Regions from separate parts of the Paraburkholderia sp. MM5496-R1 genome, predicted to be linked through region 2. Evidence: riboswitches for the same ligand, from Rfam matches in the RefSeq annotation. Region 2 holds a riboswitch; the other holds the start of a gene.
What was found. A riboswitch is a leader RNA that binds a small molecule or an ion and turns the genes downstream of it on or off. The one in region 2 is predicted to bind thiamine pyrophosphate.
Positions count from the first base shown of each region.

Region 1: another riboswitch for thiamine pyrophosphate. It lies ahead of thiC (phosphomethylpyrimidine synthase ThiC); the one in region 2 lies ahead of OKW38_RS20305 (FAD-dependent oxidoreductase).

Region 1 is NZ_JBNDLT010000002.1:3,903,732-3,912,434, reverse strand. Features, by position in the region: gene OKW38_RS25235 (cytochrome b/b6 domain-containing protein) at 1-503, opposite strand, end outside; gene OKW38_RS25230 (DUF1223 domain-containing protein) at 552-1,415, opposite strand; gene OKW38_RS25225 (hypothetical protein) at 1,526-1,984, opposite strand; gene OKW38_RS25220 (GreA/GreB family elongation factor) at 2,579-2,980, shown strand; TPP riboswitch at 3,123-3,240, shown strand; gene thiC (phosphomethylpyrimidine synthase ThiC) at 3,329-5,260, shown strand; gene OKW38_RS25210 (glycine zipper 2TM domain-containing protein) at 5,406-5,630, shown strand; gene OKW38_RS25205 (hypothetical protein) at 5,874-6,347, shown strand; gene OKW38_RS25200 (L-lactate permease) at 6,643-8,241, shown strand; gene OKW38_RS25195 (DMT family transporter) at 8,533-8,703, shown strand, end outside.
Region 2 is NZ_JBNDLT010000002.1:2,884,980-2,893,682, reverse strand. Features, by position in the region: gene OKW38_RS20340 (MlaA family lipoprotein) at 1-751, opposite strand, end outside; gene mlaD (outer membrane lipid asymmetry maintenance protein MlaD) at 771-1,301, opposite strand; gene mlaE (lipid asymmetry maintenance ABC transporter permease subunit MlaE) at 1,393-2,160, opposite strand; gene OKW38_RS20325 (ABC transporter ATP-binding protein) at 2,157-2,981, opposite strand; gene thiE (thiamine phosphate synthase) at 3,073-4,176, opposite strand; gene OKW38_RS20315 (thiazole synthase) at 4,173-4,988, opposite strand; gene thiS (sulfur carrier protein ThiS) at 5,096-5,293, opposite strand; gene OKW38_RS20305 (FAD-dependent oxidoreductase) at 5,353-6,489, opposite strand; TPP riboswitch at 6,711-6,834, opposite strand; gene OKW38_RS20300 (ABC transporter ATP-binding protein/permease) at 7,265-8,703, shown strand, end outside.

The sequences.
Region 1 (8,703 bases), 1.0 Mb from region 2:
AGCAGCGGAAACTGCACCGACTTCCAGATCGCAAGCCCCGATAGCACGAGCACGATCAGATCGGCGATCGCGAACAGGTAGGCGAATTTCTGCACCGCGTTGTAGACGCGCAGATCGCCATGCGAAAGCTTCCCGCGCAACGCGGCGACGAAATCGCGCAGTACCGCGCGCGGCGTCAGCGGCAGGAACTTGCGCACGAAACGCCCGCTCGCGAGATTCAGCGCGATATACATGAGACCGTTGAACACCAGCAGCCACATCGCCGCGAAGTGCCATTGCAGCGCCCCGCCGAGCCAGCCGCCCAGCGTGATCGCGGTCGGGAAGCTGAACGCCGGGAAGATCGGCGACGCGTCGTAGATGCGCCAGCCCGACAGCATCATCACGATCGCGGCGAGCGCATTCAGCCAATGCGTGATGCGCAGCCACAGCGGATGAATGACGCCGCGCTTCGGCGCGGTGGGCGCGGCGGGTGCGCTGGGGCGCAAGGCGTGGGGTGTGGACATGGGGCTCTCCTCGAGCAGCGGTAGTGAATGCGGCGCGCGCGAGGTCGATCAACGGCACGCGGGAAGGTCGGTCGCTTGCAGCACGTCGCCGCTCGCGTCGCTTTCGACGAACGCGACCACGCCGAAGCGGTCGGCGGCGTTGGCGCTCGGATCGGCTTGCGCATCGACGCTCGCAGCGTGTACATCGATGTCCTGATGGATCCGCGCGTGACCGGAGACGAGTGGCACAGGCCCGAACCAGGCGCGCACGACGCGCTCGTGATGCAGCGTCGCGCCGCGGTTTTCGCCCGCGCCGACCTGCGTCGTCAGCGCGTTCTCATAGATCGCGAGATAGGCGCTCAACGCACCCGTGGCGGCGGCTGCCGTCGTGCTGAACTGCGCATCGACATCGAACGCGCCGGGCGCACGCGGGCTCAGCGCAAGTGCGACGCTCGCCTGGGCGGGTTCGGCGACGAGCTCGTCGATGCGGCGCTCGAAACTGTCGCGTTGCGACCAGTCGCGCAGCTCGCGGCCCGCGACGAACACTTCCGGCGTATAGACCGTGTGCGCGCCCGCGAGACGCGTCAGCGTTTGCTGACGTTCCGTGAAGCGATGCTGGGAAAAGCGGTCGGTCCAGCCGAGGCTGTTCCAGTAGTCGACGTGCAGCGCGAGCGGCACGATGCCGTGCGCGGCGCCGTCGCTTTTCCATTGACTGAGCCAGCGGTCGGCGGGCGGGCAGCTATCGCAGCCCTCGCTGCTGTACAGCTCGACGAGCGCGACGCGGTGCGCGGGGCTGTGCGTGACGCATAGGGGCCCGGCCGCGTCGGCCGCACTGATGCCAGAACCGCTCAGCAGAAAAAGCGCAAGGCCAACGGCGGGCGTCGAAAAAGTCGTAAAGCGCTGAAGTATCGAGCGATTGTGCGCGGTCGACATGACGTGCTCCGATCGTAATCTGCACGTTTGTCGAGCCGCGCGGCCGGTTATGACAAGCCTTTTTTAGTTTTTTTCCGGCATGGGATAGCCAGCCAAAGCTCGCCCGCGACTCAGTCGTAACTGACCACCACCGTCACGCGCGTGTCCATATCGGTGCGCTTCGCGTTCAGCGACAGCACGCCGCCCGCGCGATCGACCGCGTAGTGGCCGTCGCGGGCCGTCGCGACACGCCCGGTGCCATCGACGAACCGCGCCGCCACCAGATCGCGCGACTGCGTGCCGCCGTTCACTTCGAGCGCGACATCGGCCCCGCTGACGACGCCCGGCGGCGCGCTGAACGTCACCGTGCGCGAAAAGCGCTGACCCGCCACGCTCGCGCTACCGACGGCGACGCCAGGGGGCGCCGTATCCACGCTGATCTGCATCGGCGGTGCAACGATCATCCCCACGAACCGGATCACGCCGCCCGTCACCGTCGATGCCGCCGGCGCCGCCAGCGGCGCGGCAAGCAATGCCACCCCCGCGACTGTGCGACCGAACGTTCGCCACCGCCTGCTTTCCGCTTTCATGTGCACCTCTTTGTCAATCGGCGCGAGTCGCCTCGCGCCCTTCACGCGCCATCCCGCGAATCGCTTCGCTGGAGTGCGGCCTTCGCTGCACTTTGTTTAACGGCAATCCTCTGACTGGCTTGAACGCAATGCGGACCACACCGCTTTCTTCTCGCACCGCACAAAAACGGTCAATCGACGGGCGCGACGTCGCAAACGGAGCTGCGTGAGACAGCGTGCTAACATCAAACTTTCGTCTCGCTGCTGCCGCGCGGCCTCACGCTTTGTCGCCCGGCACCTCTCGATCGCTTTTCCCCAACACTTGGTCGTTTTGCCCGTGACTTCTCTGCGTCGTCCGACTTTCCGTGCTCTCGCCCGCTTGCGGCCATGCCGCGCAGGCGAGTGCGCGCGCGCGGACGTCGCGTCGCACGGCCCCGGCGAGACGTCCCGAACGGTCCCGCTTCACGCCGCCCGGCGCCCTCGCTGACGCAGCCCGCCAATACCCAGGGCCGCGTCGCCGGGCACCGGGCTCTCCCATTCGTCCACTCATCCGCCGACCACCCCTTGGGTCGTTGCACTCGGCCATCCATGACCGCCTTATCCGGAGTCCTGATGATGAAGAAGATCAAAACCTGCTACCTGACCGAACTCGACGTGACCCGCCTCGAGAAATACGCGGCCACCGACGCCAAGTTGCAGCACATGCTCGACGATGTGCTCGAACGCGCGGTGATCGTCGACTCGCACGACATCCCCGCCGACGTCGTCACGATGAACTCGCAAGCGACGCTGATCGACGCAGCGAGCGGCGAACAGATGACGTGGACCGTCGTCTATCCGCCCAACGCCGATTTCGCGCAAGGGCGCCTGAATGTGTTCTCGCCGGCTGGCCTCGCGCTGCTCGGCGCGCGCCGCGGCGAGAGCGTCCGCTTCACGCCACCCAGCGGCGATCAGAAAGTGCTCAAGCTCGACAAAATCCTGTATCAGCCTGAAGCCGCCGACGATTTTTCACTGTAAGGCGGCCGTTCCCTCGCTGTAAGTTGCCCTGTCTGATGCGGTCTCGAATCAAGCATAGGAGATGTCTGGTTTCATCCGGACCAGTTTTTTTGAGTCATTCAGACAGGTTGCCAAACCGCGGGCGGCCGGTGTATCGTGTGCGCTGCTAACGCGGGGGTCCTGCGTAGCGCGGAGCTGGAGGTCCGTGTTGCGTGGGTGAGAAATACCCTTTGAACCTGATCTGGATAATGCCAGCGCAGGGAAGCGTACGGATTTCGCTCCAGCCCCAAGTGCCTCACCTCTCCGCGATTTCCGACTACTTCCATCTCGGTCTCCTGCTTAGCCGCCCCACTTTGTACGGAGACTTACATGAACGCCAACCCGAAGTTTATTTCCGCCGAAGCCCACGTGGACGAGGCCGCCGTCGCGCCGTTGCCGAATTCGCGCAAGGTCTACGTGACCGGCTCGCGCCCCGACATCCGCGTGCCGATGCGCGAAATCTCGCAGGCTGACACGCCCGACAGCTTCGGCGGCGAAAAGAATCCGCCGATCTACGTGTACGACACGTCGGGCCCCTACTCCGACCCGGACGCGGAGATCGACATCCGCGCGGGTCTGCCCGCACTGCGCGAGGCGTGGATCGAGGAGCGCGGCGACACCGAGCCGCTGACCGGTCTGTCGAGCAGCTTCAGCCGCGAGCGCGCCGCCGATCCGGCCACCGCGCAGCTGCGCTTTCCGGGACTGCATCGCACGCCGCGCCGCGCGATCGCCGGCAGGAACGTGACGCAGATGCACTACGCGAAGCAAGGCATCATTACGCCGGAAATGGAATACATCGCGATTCGCGAAAACCAGCGCCGTGCCGAGTACCTCGAGACCCTGAAGACGAGCGGCCCGAATGGCGCGAAGCTCGCCGCGATGATGGGCCGTCAGCACCCCGGCCAGGCATTCGGCGCGAGCGCGTTCGGTCCGAACGGCCTCACCGAAATCACCGCGGAATTCGTGCGCGAGGAAATCGCGCGCGGCCGGGCGATCATCCCGAACAACATCAATCACCCGGAAAGCGAGCCGATGATCATTGGCCGCAACTTCCTCGTGAAGGTCAATGCGAACATCGGCAACTCGGCGGTGACATCGTCGATCGGCGAGGAAGTCGACAAGATGACGTGGGCGATCCGCTGGGGCGGCGACACGGTGATGGATCTGTCGACCGGCAAGCACATTCATGAAACGCGCGAATGGATCATCCGCAACAGCCCGGTGCCGATCGGCACGGTGCCGATCTATCAGGCGCTCGAAAAGGTCAACGGCAAGGCTGAAGACCTCACCTGGGAAATCTTCCGCGACACGCTGATCGAGCAGGCCGAGCAAGGCGTTGACTACTTCACGATCCACGCGGGCGTGCGTCTGCAATATGTGCCGCTCACGGCGAACCGGATGACCGGCATCGTGTCGCGCGGCGGCTCGATCATGGCGAAGTGGTGTCTCGCGCATCACAAGGAAAGCTTCCTGTACGAGCATTTCGAAGAGATCTGCGAAATCATGAAGGCCTACGACGTGGCCTTCTCGCTCGGCGACGGCCTGCGTCCCGGCTCGATCTACGACGCGAACGACGAAGCGCAACTGGGCGAGCTGAAGACGCTCGGCGAACTCACGCAGATCGCGTGGAAGCACGACGTGCAGGTGATGATCGAAGGTCCGGGCCATGTGCCGATGCAGCTGATCAAGGAAAACATGGACCTGCAGCTCGACTGGTGCGACGAGGCGCCGTTCTACACGCTCGGGCCGCTGACCACCGACATCGCGCCGGGCTACGACCACATCACGTCGGGCATTGGCGCCGCGATGATCGGCTGGTTCGGCACCGCGATGCTGTGCTACGTGACGCCGAAGGAACACCTCGGTCTGCCGAACAAGGACGACGTGAAGACCGGCATCATCACGTACAAGCTCGCCGCGCATGCCGCCGATCTCGCGAAGGGTCATCCGGGTGCGCAGGTGCGCGACAACGCGCTGTCGAAGGCGCGCTTCGAATTCCGCTGGGAAGACCAGTTCAATCTCGGTCTCGACCCGGACAAGGCGCGCGAATTCCACGACGAAACGCTGCCGAAGGATTCGGCCAAGGTCGCGCATTTCTGCTCGATGTGCGGCCCGCACTTCTGCTCGATGAAGATCACCCAGGACGTACGCGAGTTCGCCGCGCAACAAGGCGTCACCGACGACGAAGCGCTGAAGAAAGGCATGGAAGTAAAGTCGATCGAGTTCATGAAGCAAGGCGCGGAGATTTATCAGCGGCAATGAGCGGGTTGCGCGATTTGCGCGAACCAGCACTGCAGTATCGAAGCCCGCCGGCATGGCGGGCTTTTTTATTCCACCGCATCGAGCAGGCACGTTGCGTGCTGAGAGAAGGAAACATCTGTTTCCAATAACGAGCGGAGTCAGCATCATGAAATCGATCCGTCATCTCGGTACTCGTCTTGGTACGGTCGCAGCCGCCCTTTCACTTGTCGCGGGTCTCGCGGCATGCGGCGACATGTCCCCACGCACACGCGATACCGCGATCGGCGCGGGTGTCGGCGGCGCCGCTGGCGCGGCAATCGGCGGCAATGGCTTGTCGACCTTGGGCGGCGCGGCGGTAGGCGGCGTCATCGGTAACCAGGTCGGCAAGTGAGCGGCAAGTGAGCGTTGCGTCAGATGAGCGTCTAACGGTTCATACAGGACAGCAAACGATTTTTTCGGACCACGATCCGGACTGCCAAGGGCGCCGGATGCGGTGCGCCCTCGTCCCGACAACGCGCGTGGAAATAGGCTGAAATATGCGGTTGCGGTTTTGCCACAGCGCTGCCGCGGCAAGAGCGTAAGCTCCTCATAACGACGTCGCGCAAGGCGGCATCGGTTCATCGAGGAGCGCGCCATGAAGTCCCGCGTCGTCACCCATCTTTGCGTGGTGCGCCTCTCGACGCCACGCGATTCGTCCAGTTTTTCCGCGAGGTTCGCGCGGCCCGCCACCGCGATTTGCTTGCTCGCCTCGAGTCTCTTTTTGGCAGGCTGCTATTACCCCGCCGGCTACTATCCCGCCGGCTATTACCCGTCGTACTATTCGACCGCGCCCGCGACCACAGCCGACCAAACCGCGCCGGCGACCGATCAACAGCAGCCGCCTCAAGCCCAGGCGCAAATGCAGGTCGCACCGCAAGACATGCCGCCCGGTTATGCGGTCCCCGCGCCCGTGTATGCGGCGCCGCCGGTTTATCCCGCCTACTATCCGCCGCCGCCTTATCCCGCTTATTACGGCTACCCCGCCTACTACGGACCGTCGATTGCGATCGGCATTGGCGGTTATTGGGGCGGCCATTGGGGCGGTCATGGGGGCGGCCACTCGCATTGACCTGTCCTCTTTCGTCGCGGAGCGTGCACGCGCCGGCACTTCAACTGCCGGCGCGCGCGCTTCTTCATGAGTCGTTTTTCCGCGCATATCGCCCTCCACCGCGCATACCCCGCTCGTACTTTCCCGGCTTGACGCGCCGGTAAGGCGCTCTATCCTTGGAAGGTTTCATGCAGCACGCGCTTAAATCGGGCGACGCCGCTTTGTCGAGGCCACTTGCGAGCGTCCGCCGAATCAGAGCGACGCGCCGTCATGCGCAATCCCCCGCGTCGAATTACACAACAACGAAGGAGACGTGATGTTTCATCAACTACTCACTCCGGTTGGCAATTCGCTTTTTCCGTCGTTCATCGTCGCCGCGCTGCCGATCATCGCCGTGCTCGCGCTGCTCGGCTGGGCGCGCAGGCCCGCGTGGCAAGCGTCGCTCGCGGGACTGATCATCGGTTTGATCGTGGCGATTTTCGTCTGGCAGTTTCCGGTCGGGCTCGCGTTCAACTCGGTCGCGGCTGGCGTCGTGTTCGCGATCTGGCCAGTGATGTGGATCGTGTTCACCGCGATCCTGCTGTACAACATCGCGCAGCGCTCGGGACGCTTCGAGGCCTTCCGCCTGTGGATGATCGACAATCTGCCGAACGACCGGCGCACCGTGCTCGTCGTGGTCGGCTTTTCGTTCGGCGCGCTGCTCGAGGGCATTTCGGGTTTCGGCACGCCGGTCGCGATCACGAGCTCGCTGCTGATCATGCTCGGCTTTCCGACGCTCGAAGCGCTGACCTTCACGCTGATCTTCAACACCGCGCCGGTCGCGTTCGGCGCGCTCGGCGTGCCGATCACGGTGCTCGGCGCGGTCACGCATCTGCCGTCCGATGTGCTCGGCAAGATGGTCGGGCGGCAATTGCCTTTCTTCGCGGTCCTGCTGCCCTTCTATGTGATCGCCGTGTACGCGGGCTTTCGCAACATGCTGCGGATCTGGCCGGTGCTGCTGGTCTCGGGCCTGAGCTTCGCGCTGACCCAGTTCGTCGTCTCGAACTTCATCAACTACAGCCTGACCGACGTGCTGTCGTCGCTGGTTTCGCTGATCCTCACCGTTGCGTTCCTGCGCGTCTGGAAGCCCGCCGGCGATCCGAAATTCGCGGTCAACGTCGATCGCATCAGCGAGGTGCGCGGCAAGATCGGCGGCGCACAGGGCTGGTATCCGTGGATCATCGTGTCGGTCGTCGTGATCATCTGGACGATCGCGAGGATCTTCACGATCGGCGACCTCAAGGTGTCGTGGCCCGGTCTCGACAAGGCCGTGTTCATCACGCTCTACAACACGCCGTACGGCGCGATCTGGGACTTCCAGCCGCTCGCGACCGGTACCGCGATCCTCGTCGCCGCGCTCATCACGGCGTTCGTCGTACGGCTCTCGCCCGCCGAGTTCGGCAAGGCGATCTCCGATACGTGGGTGCAAACGCGCATCGCGATCCTGACCGTGGCAACGATCGTCGGCCTCGCTTACCTGATGAACTACTCGGGACTCACCTACACGCTCGGTCTCGGCGTTGCGTCGGTCGGGCCGCTGTTTCCGCTCGTGTCGGCGTTCCTCGGCTGGGTGGCGGTGTTCCTGTCCGGTAGCGATACGTCGGGCAATGCGCTGTTCGGCAATCTGCAGGTGGTCGCGGCCAAACAGCTCAATCTGAATCCGGTGCTGATGGCGGCGACCAACTCGTCGGGCGGCGTGATCGGCAAGATGATCTCGCCGCAGAACATCGCGACCGGCGTCGCGACCACCGAGTTGAAGGGCAAGGAAGGCGTCGTGTTCGCCAAGACCTTCAAACATTCGATTCTGCTGACAGTGCTGCTCGGCGTGCTCGTCTGGGCGCAGCAGAACGTCCTGCAATGGATGATTCCGCATTGAGGTCGCGCCAGTAACGGCGCAATGCAATTCACCTCTTTTCGGACGGCCGCCCGCGCATCGCGGGCGCCGTTTCCGATCCCATCCCCACTGCCGTTCCGCCGATCGCAATTTTTCTCACATATCGGCGAGAATTGCTCGTTTGGCGCGCGCCCTCGCAGCGCTTACCATCGACCTCATCGGACGCGGCTGTCTCCCGGATCTTGCCGTTTCATCCTGTACTGAAACGATTCGCGCGATCGCACTGTTACGATGAGCTGGCGTCCTGACTCAACTGCGCGCGGCGCCATTCCAATGAAAACCAGAAACCTGCTGCAACTGCTGATCCTCGCTGCCCTGTGGGGCGCATCGTTCCTGTTCATCCGCGTCGGCGTGACCGACTTCGGCGTCGCGCCGCTGATGGCGCTGCGCGTCGGCATCGGCGCCCTCTTTCTCGCGATCGTGCTGATCGCGCGACGGCCGCTG
Region 2 (8,703 bases):
GCGCTTCCTCGTCGTAGCTCGGCAGTTCCTGCGGACGCCGGCGGTTATCCGACAACAGATACTGCCGGCGCTGCAGATACGCGTTACGCACGAACGAGTATTTGTCGAGCGCTGCGCCTTCCAGCAGGTTGCTCGCTCCGAGCAGGTTCGCGCGCGTGTTGACGATGTTCAGGCCATACAGCGCCCAGCTCAGGCCCGGCGGGTCGACGTAGCTGATCGGGTTCACGTAGTAGTTGCCGAGCGAGCCGACCGCATCGCGCACCGTGCTCGGCCCGAACAGCGGCAGCACCAGATAGGGGCCCGCCGGCACGCCGTAGTGGCCGAGCGTCAGACCGAGGTCGTTGTCGTGCTTCGGGAGCTTCGCGAGCGTCGCGACGTCGAACAGGCCGCCGACGCCGAACAACGTGTTGATCACGATCCGCATGATGTCGGACACGCCGTCGGCGATGCGCAGCTGCAGCAGGTTGTTCGCCGCGATATAGACGTCGCCGATGTTCGAGAAAAAGTTCGTCACGCTGTCGCGAACCGGCTGCGGCGTGACCCAAACGTAGCCCTGCGCAACCGGCTTCAGCGCGTACTGGTCGATCTTGTCGTTGACGGTGAAGATCGTACGGTTCAGCCCTTCGAACGGGTCGCCCTTGGTAGGCGTCTGCACGGTCGTGCAACCGGCGAGCAGCGCAGCCGCCACGGCGACCTTGCCGAACTGTAGGACGCGCGCGCCGCTGCGCGCGGTCTGCAGTGTCGTCTGCATCTAATTCTCCTTGTTGGCCTTACTGGGCGGCAGCGCCGGAGGCCGGCGCGCCGGGCGCCGGTGCAGGGGCGGATGCGGCGGGCTTCGCCGCGCCGGAATCCGCGGCCTTGCTATACAGGAACTGGCCGATCAGGTTTTCCAGCACGATCGCCGATTGCGTCATCGAGATCGTATCGCCGGCCTTCAGCATTTCCGAGTCGCCCCCCGGCTCGAGCCCGATGTACTGCTCGCCGAGCAGACCCGAGGTCAGGATCTTCGCCGAAGTGTCCCTCGGAAACTGATATTGCTTGTCGATATCGATCGTGACGAGCGCCTGGTAGGTGTTGCTGTCGAAGCCGATCGACGCGACCCGGCCGACCGTCACGCCGGCGCTCTTCACCGGCGCGCGTGGCTTCAGCCCGCCGATGTTGTCGAACTTCAGCTTGACCGGGTAGGTTGCCTGGAACGACAACGAGCTCATATTGCCGGCCTTCAGCGCAAGAAACAGCAACGCCACGAAACCCAGCACCACGAACAGGCCGACCCAGAAGTCGAGAACATTCTTTTTCATCGTCATCCCAAAGTGAATCCGCCGCGCCGCCGCCACCTCCCGCCGTGCGCGGCGCATCATGCACCGCCGGCAGCCGGCATGCTGCGCGGTCTTAGCTGAACATTAGTGCGGTCAGCAGGAAATCGAGCCCGAGCACCGCGAGCGACGCGTACACGACCGTGCGGGTCGTCGCGCGCGACACGCCTTCCGGCGTCGGCTTCGCCTCGTAGCCCTGAAACAGCGCGACGAAGGTCACCGCGAGGCCGAACACCACACTCTTGACGACCCCGGCGCCGACATCGCGCCACACGTCGACGCCGCTTTGCATCTGCGACCAGAACGCGCCGGCATCGACGCCGATCAGCAGCACGCCCACCACGTAACCGCCCAGAACGCCGACCGCGCTGAAGATCGCGGCGAGGATCGGCATCGACACGATGCCGGCCCACAGGCGCGGCGCGATCACGACCTTGACCGGATCGACGGCCATCATTTCCATCGCGGTGAGCTGCTCGCCCGCCTTCATCAGGCCGATTTCGGCGGTCAGCGACGTGCCCGCGCGCCCGGCAAACAGCAGCGCGGTCACGACCGGCCCGAGCTCGCGCACGAGCGACAGCGCGACCAGCAACCCGAGCGCCTGCTCGGAGCCATAACGGTTCAGCGTGTAATAGCCCTGCAGCCCGAGCACGAAGCCGACGAACAGCCCCGACACCGCGATGATCACTAGCGAATAATTACCGACAAAGTGGATCTGCTTCGTGACAAGACGCGGGCGGCGCAGCAGCGGGAAAAACTCGAGCACGAGCCGCAGGAAGAAGCGCGTCGCGTAGCCGGCGGTGCCGAGCCCGGTGATGACCGAGCGACCGATCGTACTGATCATGACTGGCCTCCGCCGATGCCGAAGTCCGCCGCGAGCGGCGTCTGCGCCGGATAGTGGAATCTGAACGGGCCGTCCGGCGCGCCGTCGATGAACTGCCGCACGGTCGGATCGGTCGACGCGCGCAGTTCGTCGGGCGTGCCCTCGGCAAGCACACCGCCGTTGGACAGGAAGTACACGTAGTCGGCGATCGCGAATGATTCCGGCACGTCATGCGTGACGAGAATCGACGTGGCGCCGAGCGCCCGGTTCAGCGTGCGGATCAGGTTCGCGGTGATGCCGAGCGAGATTGGGTCGAGACCGGCGAACGGCTCGTCGTACATCATCAGTTCGGGGTCGAGCGCGATTGCGCGCGCGAGCGCCACGCGCCGCGCCATGCCGCCGGAAATCTCGGACGGCAGCAGGTCGCGCGCGCCGCGCAGGCCGACCGCGTTGAGCTTCATCAGCACGAGGTCGCGCAGCAGTTCTTCGGGGAGATCGGTATGCTCGCGAAGCGCGAAGGCGACGTTTTCGAACACCGACATGTCGGTGAACAGCGCGCCGAACTGGAACAGCATGCCCATCTTGCGGCGCAGCGCGTAAAGGCCTTCGCGCGTCTGCTCGCCGATGTCCTCGCCATGGAACAGCACCTGGCCGCGCTGGGCGCGCACGAGGCCGCCGATCAGCCGCAGCACCGTGGTCTTGCCGCAACCCGAGCCGCCCATGACCGCGACGACCTGACCGCGACGAAAGCGCAGATTCAGATTCGACAGGACGAGCCGGTCGCCGTAACCGAAGTCGACGTCGCGCAGCTCGAGTAAGGTCTCGGGATAGGAAGGCACCACACTGACAATCCTTTTACAGGGAAGGCCGAATTATAGGGCCATCGTGCAAAAGCTGCCGTGAGGTGCCCCGTTCCTTGACTATGCCTGACGATTATTGCGTAAACGTGTGTTGCAGTGCAGACACGGCGGCGGCCGGGTCGGCCGCTTCCGTCACCGCGCGCACCACGGCCGCGCAGCCGACGCCGGTCGCGAGCACGTCCGGCAGCACCTGCAGATCGATCCCGCCGATCGCGACGAGCGGCACCACGCCGTCGAGCAGCCGCACATAGCGTGCGAGGCGGCGCAAGCCCTGCGGCGCGGTCGGCATGACCTTGGTCGTGGTCGGGAACACGGCGCCCAATGCAATGTAGCTCGGCCGGAAATGCAGCGCCTTCAGCATCTCGTAGAAGCCATGAGTGGACAGGCCCAGGCGGATGCCCGTGTCGGCCAGCGCGGACAGATCCGCGGTATGCACGTCTTCCTGGCCGAGGTGCACGCCGTATGCGCCCGCCGCGAGCGCCGCCTGCCAGTGATCGTTGATGAACACCTGCGCGTCGTGCGCGCGGCCGGCCGCCACGCAGCGCGCGATTTCGCGCTTCAGCTCGTCGGCGGGTTCGGCCGACTTGCGGCGCAACTGCACCGTCTTCACGCCGAAGCCGACCACCCGTTCGACCCAGTCCGCGGTCGGCAACACCGGATACAGGCCGAGCCTTGCCGGGCAGCGCGGGAACGCCTTGGCGGGTGCCGCCGGCAGGTCGGTAAGGCGCGGAAAGCGAGCGAGGTCGGCCGGGAAAGCATCGTCGGCGCGGGTCTCGTCGCCATCGCGCCACGCGAGCGCGAGCACCAGCGCGTCGTGCGGATCGAAACCGCAGTCGAGGAACGCGGCAAGCGCGGGAATCCAGTCTTCCGCCAGATGGCCTTCGAGGCCGTACTTCTCGCCGCCCAGATGCAGCGTCGCGCGGTTTTCCGCGGCGACGATCACACCCGCACCCCGCGTCAGCCAGCGCGCGATCTGCTCGCCGTGCGGCTGTGCGTCGGCGGTCACGATCAGGTCGCCACCGTTCGGTTCGTCGGGTGCGATCAGGCAGATGCGCCACGGCGCGTGCGTCGGCGGCCAGTCGCCGAGACGTGCGCGGATGCGCTCGGCGGCTTCGATGAGTTCGTCGGCCGTCGGCCAGAACAGATCGCGGTCCTTCAGCGTCAACGACTGAGTCATGCGGCACCTCCATCCTGATGCCAGAACGGCATGCCGACCACCGGCGTGCTCGCGTGCGCGCTCTCGCGCTCGGCCATCGGGCCCGCGAGATACGCTTGCCGACCCGCCTCGACGCCCAGCGCGAACGCGCGCGCCATCGCGTCGGGGTGCGTCGCCTGCGACACGGCCGTGTTCAGCAGCACGCCGTCGAAGCCCCACTCCATCACCTGGGCCGCATGCGACGGCACGCCGAGCCCGGCGTCGACGATCAGCGGCACGTCCGGCAGCCGCTCGCGCAACACGCGCAGCCCGTATGGATTGATCACGCCCTTGCCGGTGCCGATCGGCGCGCCCCACGGCATCAGCGCCTCGCAGCCGGCGTCGAGCAGACGGCGGCCGATCACCAGATCTTCGGTGCAGTACGGCAGCACCTTGAAGCCATCCTTGACGAGCCGCGCGGCGGCTTCGATCAGGCCGACCGGGTCGGGCTGCAGTGTGTAGTCGTCGCCGATCAGTTCGAGCTTGATCCACTCGGTCTCGAAGATTTCGCGCGCCATGTGCGCGGTCGTCACCGCTTCACCGACGCTCAGGCAACCCGCCGTGTTCGGCAAGAGCGGCACGCCATGGCGCTTGAGCAGATCGAAGAAGCCGGCTTCGGCGTGGCCCTCGTTCATCTGACGGCGCAGCGCGACCGTCACCATGCCGGGGCGCGCGGCGTCGATCGAATCGGACAGCGATTGCAGCGACGGATAGCGCGATGTGCCGAGCAGCACGCGGCTTGCAAAAGTTTGACCGTATAGCGTCAGCGCGTCGGCGGTCTCGTGAGAAGTCATTTGCATCATCCTGGTTTGCCCTCGCGGCTAGAACCGACCGCGTTGCGGCAATGGGTTTTCGGCGACGGTTGTTGCGTTCGGTAAGCGACAGGCTGGCGCGGTCGCGCTCAGCCGCCCGCGACCGGCTGCACGACGTCGAGCCGGTCGCCCGTTTGCAACGCGCGCGCCGCATGCTGCGCACGCGCGACGAAATCGCCGTTGAGCGCGACCGCGAACGGCGGACGCGCGCCAAAGGCGGCGAGCGCATCGGCGACGGTCGCGCCCTCGGGCAGCGACAACGGCTTCTGATTGATATGAATGTCCATGGTGTTCGAATGCGGTTCAATCGATGGCGCAAGCGGCATCGCGCGCGGCACGTTGGCCGCTACGCTCGGGCCGGCTCGCGCGCGAAATGCTGCTGGAACAGCTCGCTCCAGCGTGAGTCGCGCCGCCAGCCGGCGAATGCGTCGGCATCACCGACGCGGCCGTCGAGCAGCGCGCTCGCGAAGCGCACGGCTTCGTCGGCGACTTCGGGCGCGATCATGTAGCCGTGCCGGTACAGGCCGTTCACGCGCAGCGTGCGCGCGCCGTCCCACAGCAGCGCGGGACGATGATCGGGCAAGGTCGGCCGGCACTGCGAATTCAGCTCGAGAATGCGCGCCTCGCCGAAGCCCGGGTGCACCGAAAACGCCGCGCTCAGCAACTCGAGCGCCGAACGCACGCTGACGGGCGACATGTCCTCGCCCTCCACCTCGGTCGCGCCGATCACGTAGAGGCCGTTCTGCTTCGGCGCGATATACAGCGGGTAACGCGGATGCAGTAGCCGCACCGGGCGCGTCAGCTGCAGGTGAGGCGCATGCACGCGCGCAACTTCGCCGCGGATGCCGCGCAGCGTCGGCAGCACCGGCTTCGCGCCGAGCCCGCGGCAATCGATGGTGATGCCGGCCTCGGGCAGCGACGCGTCGTCGATCGGCGTGTTCCAGTGCGTGTCGACGCCGCGCTCGGCAAGCCCGGCCGCGAGCGCGGACAGCACCTGGCGGTTGTCGAGCTGGCCTTCTCGCGGCAGCAGCCAGCCTTGGCTGAAGCGGCCGGCCAACGCGGGTTCGGCGGCGCCGAGCTGCGCGCCCGCCAACGCAACGAAGCCGCCGTCGAGCAACTCGGCCGGCGCGTTCGCACGCACGCGCCGCTCGAATAGCGGCGCCTCGGTGCGATCCGCGTGATGCCAGACGACGAGCGTGCCGTTGCGCTGGAAAAACACCGGCTCCGGCAGTTCGGCAAGCACGCGCGGCCAGCTTTCGAGCGAACTCGCGCCAAGCCGCGTGATCAGCAGCTCGGCGCTCGCGGCCTCTGCCAGCGGTGCGAGCATCGCGGCGGCGACCCACGCGGCAGCCTGCGAACCGGTGGCATCGCCGCGCTCGTAGAGCGCCACGCGATGCCCGTCGCCAGCGAGGCGCCACGCGACCAGGCGGCCGCACAGGCCGCCGCCGAGCACGGCGAAATCGGGTCGGGCGGGACGGTTCATCGCGCGCGCTCCGTTCGACTGCGGTGGGCAAAACCAAAACGGCACGGCTCGCCCGAGGCGGCGTGACGAAGGGAAAAATGCATGTCTGAAGAATAGGCGGTCATCGAGTCCTTTCCGTACGGCCAAAAACGCACGTACCCAGGACGAAACCGGCGGGTGAAGCCGGCCGGTCACGACGTGCACATGTGAGCTGCGCTCGCCGCCCGGCGGGGAATGGAAGACGGTTGCTTCCGGAAACTTCCCGCGCCGGTATTACCCGGATCGGGTGCAAAGGGTCTCTCTCAGCCTCGCCGCCCCGGCATGAAAGTCATGCCGCCTGTGGGCGAAGCACCCCTGTTTCGTCGCAGGTCATTAGACCATAAAAGGCGCGGCGCCCGCAAACCAGCGCTCCGCGGTCGCCACCCCAATTTTGATCTGGCACCGTCTATCGAGATGCCGGTGCGAAGCGGCCCGGCGCTCTGGCACAATGCCGTGATCGGTGCCGCAAAAACGCGGCGCGCGCGGCACTCGTGGCCGCATGCGTGGCGGCGGCACCCCAGCGGATGCCGGCCCCGAAAATTAATTTTCGCTTAAGGGCGTCACGCCAGAATCGGGCGCCCGTCCGGACTCGCGTCATCGAGCGTGATGGCGCGATGACCGGCCAGGTATCGCAGACCCGCGGCAGCCACACCCTCGCAAAGGCGCCTGCTGTTCGCGGGATCGCCCGACATGGGTCAACCAGATCGGACCCGTACGCCGGAATGGCACTTCGGGTCAGCACTTCATCAGGATGCTCATGACACCACATACTTCCGCCAGCCCCGCGCTGCCGCCCGACGAAAAGGTCTCCGCGTGGACCCTGATCAAGCCCTACTGGGTTTCCGAGGAACGAGGCATCGCGTGGGGGCTGCTCGTCACGATCATCGTGATGAATCTGCTCGTCGTCTGGATCAACGTGCGCCTGAATAGCTGGAGCAGGGACTTCTACAACGCGCTGCAGGCGAAGAACGTCCACGACTTCCCGCACCTGCTGATGATCTTTACCGGACTCGCGTTCGGTTTCATCATCCTCGCCGTGTATGGACGCTATCTGCGCCAGATGCTCGGCTTCCGCTGGCGCCAGTGGCTGACCACCCGCTACCTGAACGAGTGGCTCAACGACAGCGCGTTCTACCGCATCGAGCGCGACCGCCTCACCGACAACCCCGACCAGCGGATCAGCGACGACCTGCAGTCGTTCGCGACCACCACGCTGTCGCTAACGCTCGATCTGCTGTCGACCGTCGTCACGCTCGTGTCGTTCATCACGATCCTGTGGTCGCTCGCGGGCGCGTTGAGCATCTCGCTCGGCGGCATGCCGCTGCAGATCCCCGGCTATATGGTGTGGGCCGCGGCGCTGTATGCGGTGGGCGGCTCGCTCGTCACGCAGAAGGTCGGCCATCCGCTCGTGTCGATCAACTATCAGGCGCAGAAAGTCGAGGCCGATTTCCGTTTCGGCTTGATACGGCTGCGTGAGAACGCCGAGCAGATCGCGTTCTACAACGGCATGGAAACCGAGAAGACGAACGCGCGCACGCTGTTCGGCCGCATCCGCGACAACTGGTGGCAGGTGATGAAGTACACGAAGCGCCTGACCTTCGTGCTGAGCTTCTACGGCCAGATCGCGATCATTTTCCCGATCGTCGTCGCCTCGCCGCGCTACTTCGCGGGCGCGTTCACGTTCGGCGTGCTGATGCAGATATCGAGCGCGTTCGGCACGGTCAGCGATTCGTTCTCGTGGTTCATCAACAGTTATACGAGCCTCGTCGAATGGCGCGCGACCGTGAACCGGTTGCGCGAATTCAAGCGCGTCGTGCATTCGCCGCGTCTGAAGGAATCGGTGTCGCCGGCCACGGAACATGGCGGCATCAATCTGCATTTCGTCGACAGCAACACGCTTACCACCGACAGCCTCCAGCTCGCGCTGCCCAATGGCAACCCACTGTCGCGCATCCGCGATATCGTGATCCGGCCGGGCTCGCGCTGGCTCGTGCGCGGTCCGTCGGGCGCCGGCAAGAGCACGCTGATGCGCGCGCTCGCGGGCCTGTGGCCGTTCGGCGACGGCTCGATCGACGCACCGGTCAACGCGCGCATGATGTTCATCCCGCAGGTCAGCTACATGCCGATCGGCACGCTGAAGGCGGCGCTCGCGTATCCGTCGGCGGCGGACACCTATGACGACGACGAATGCCGCGA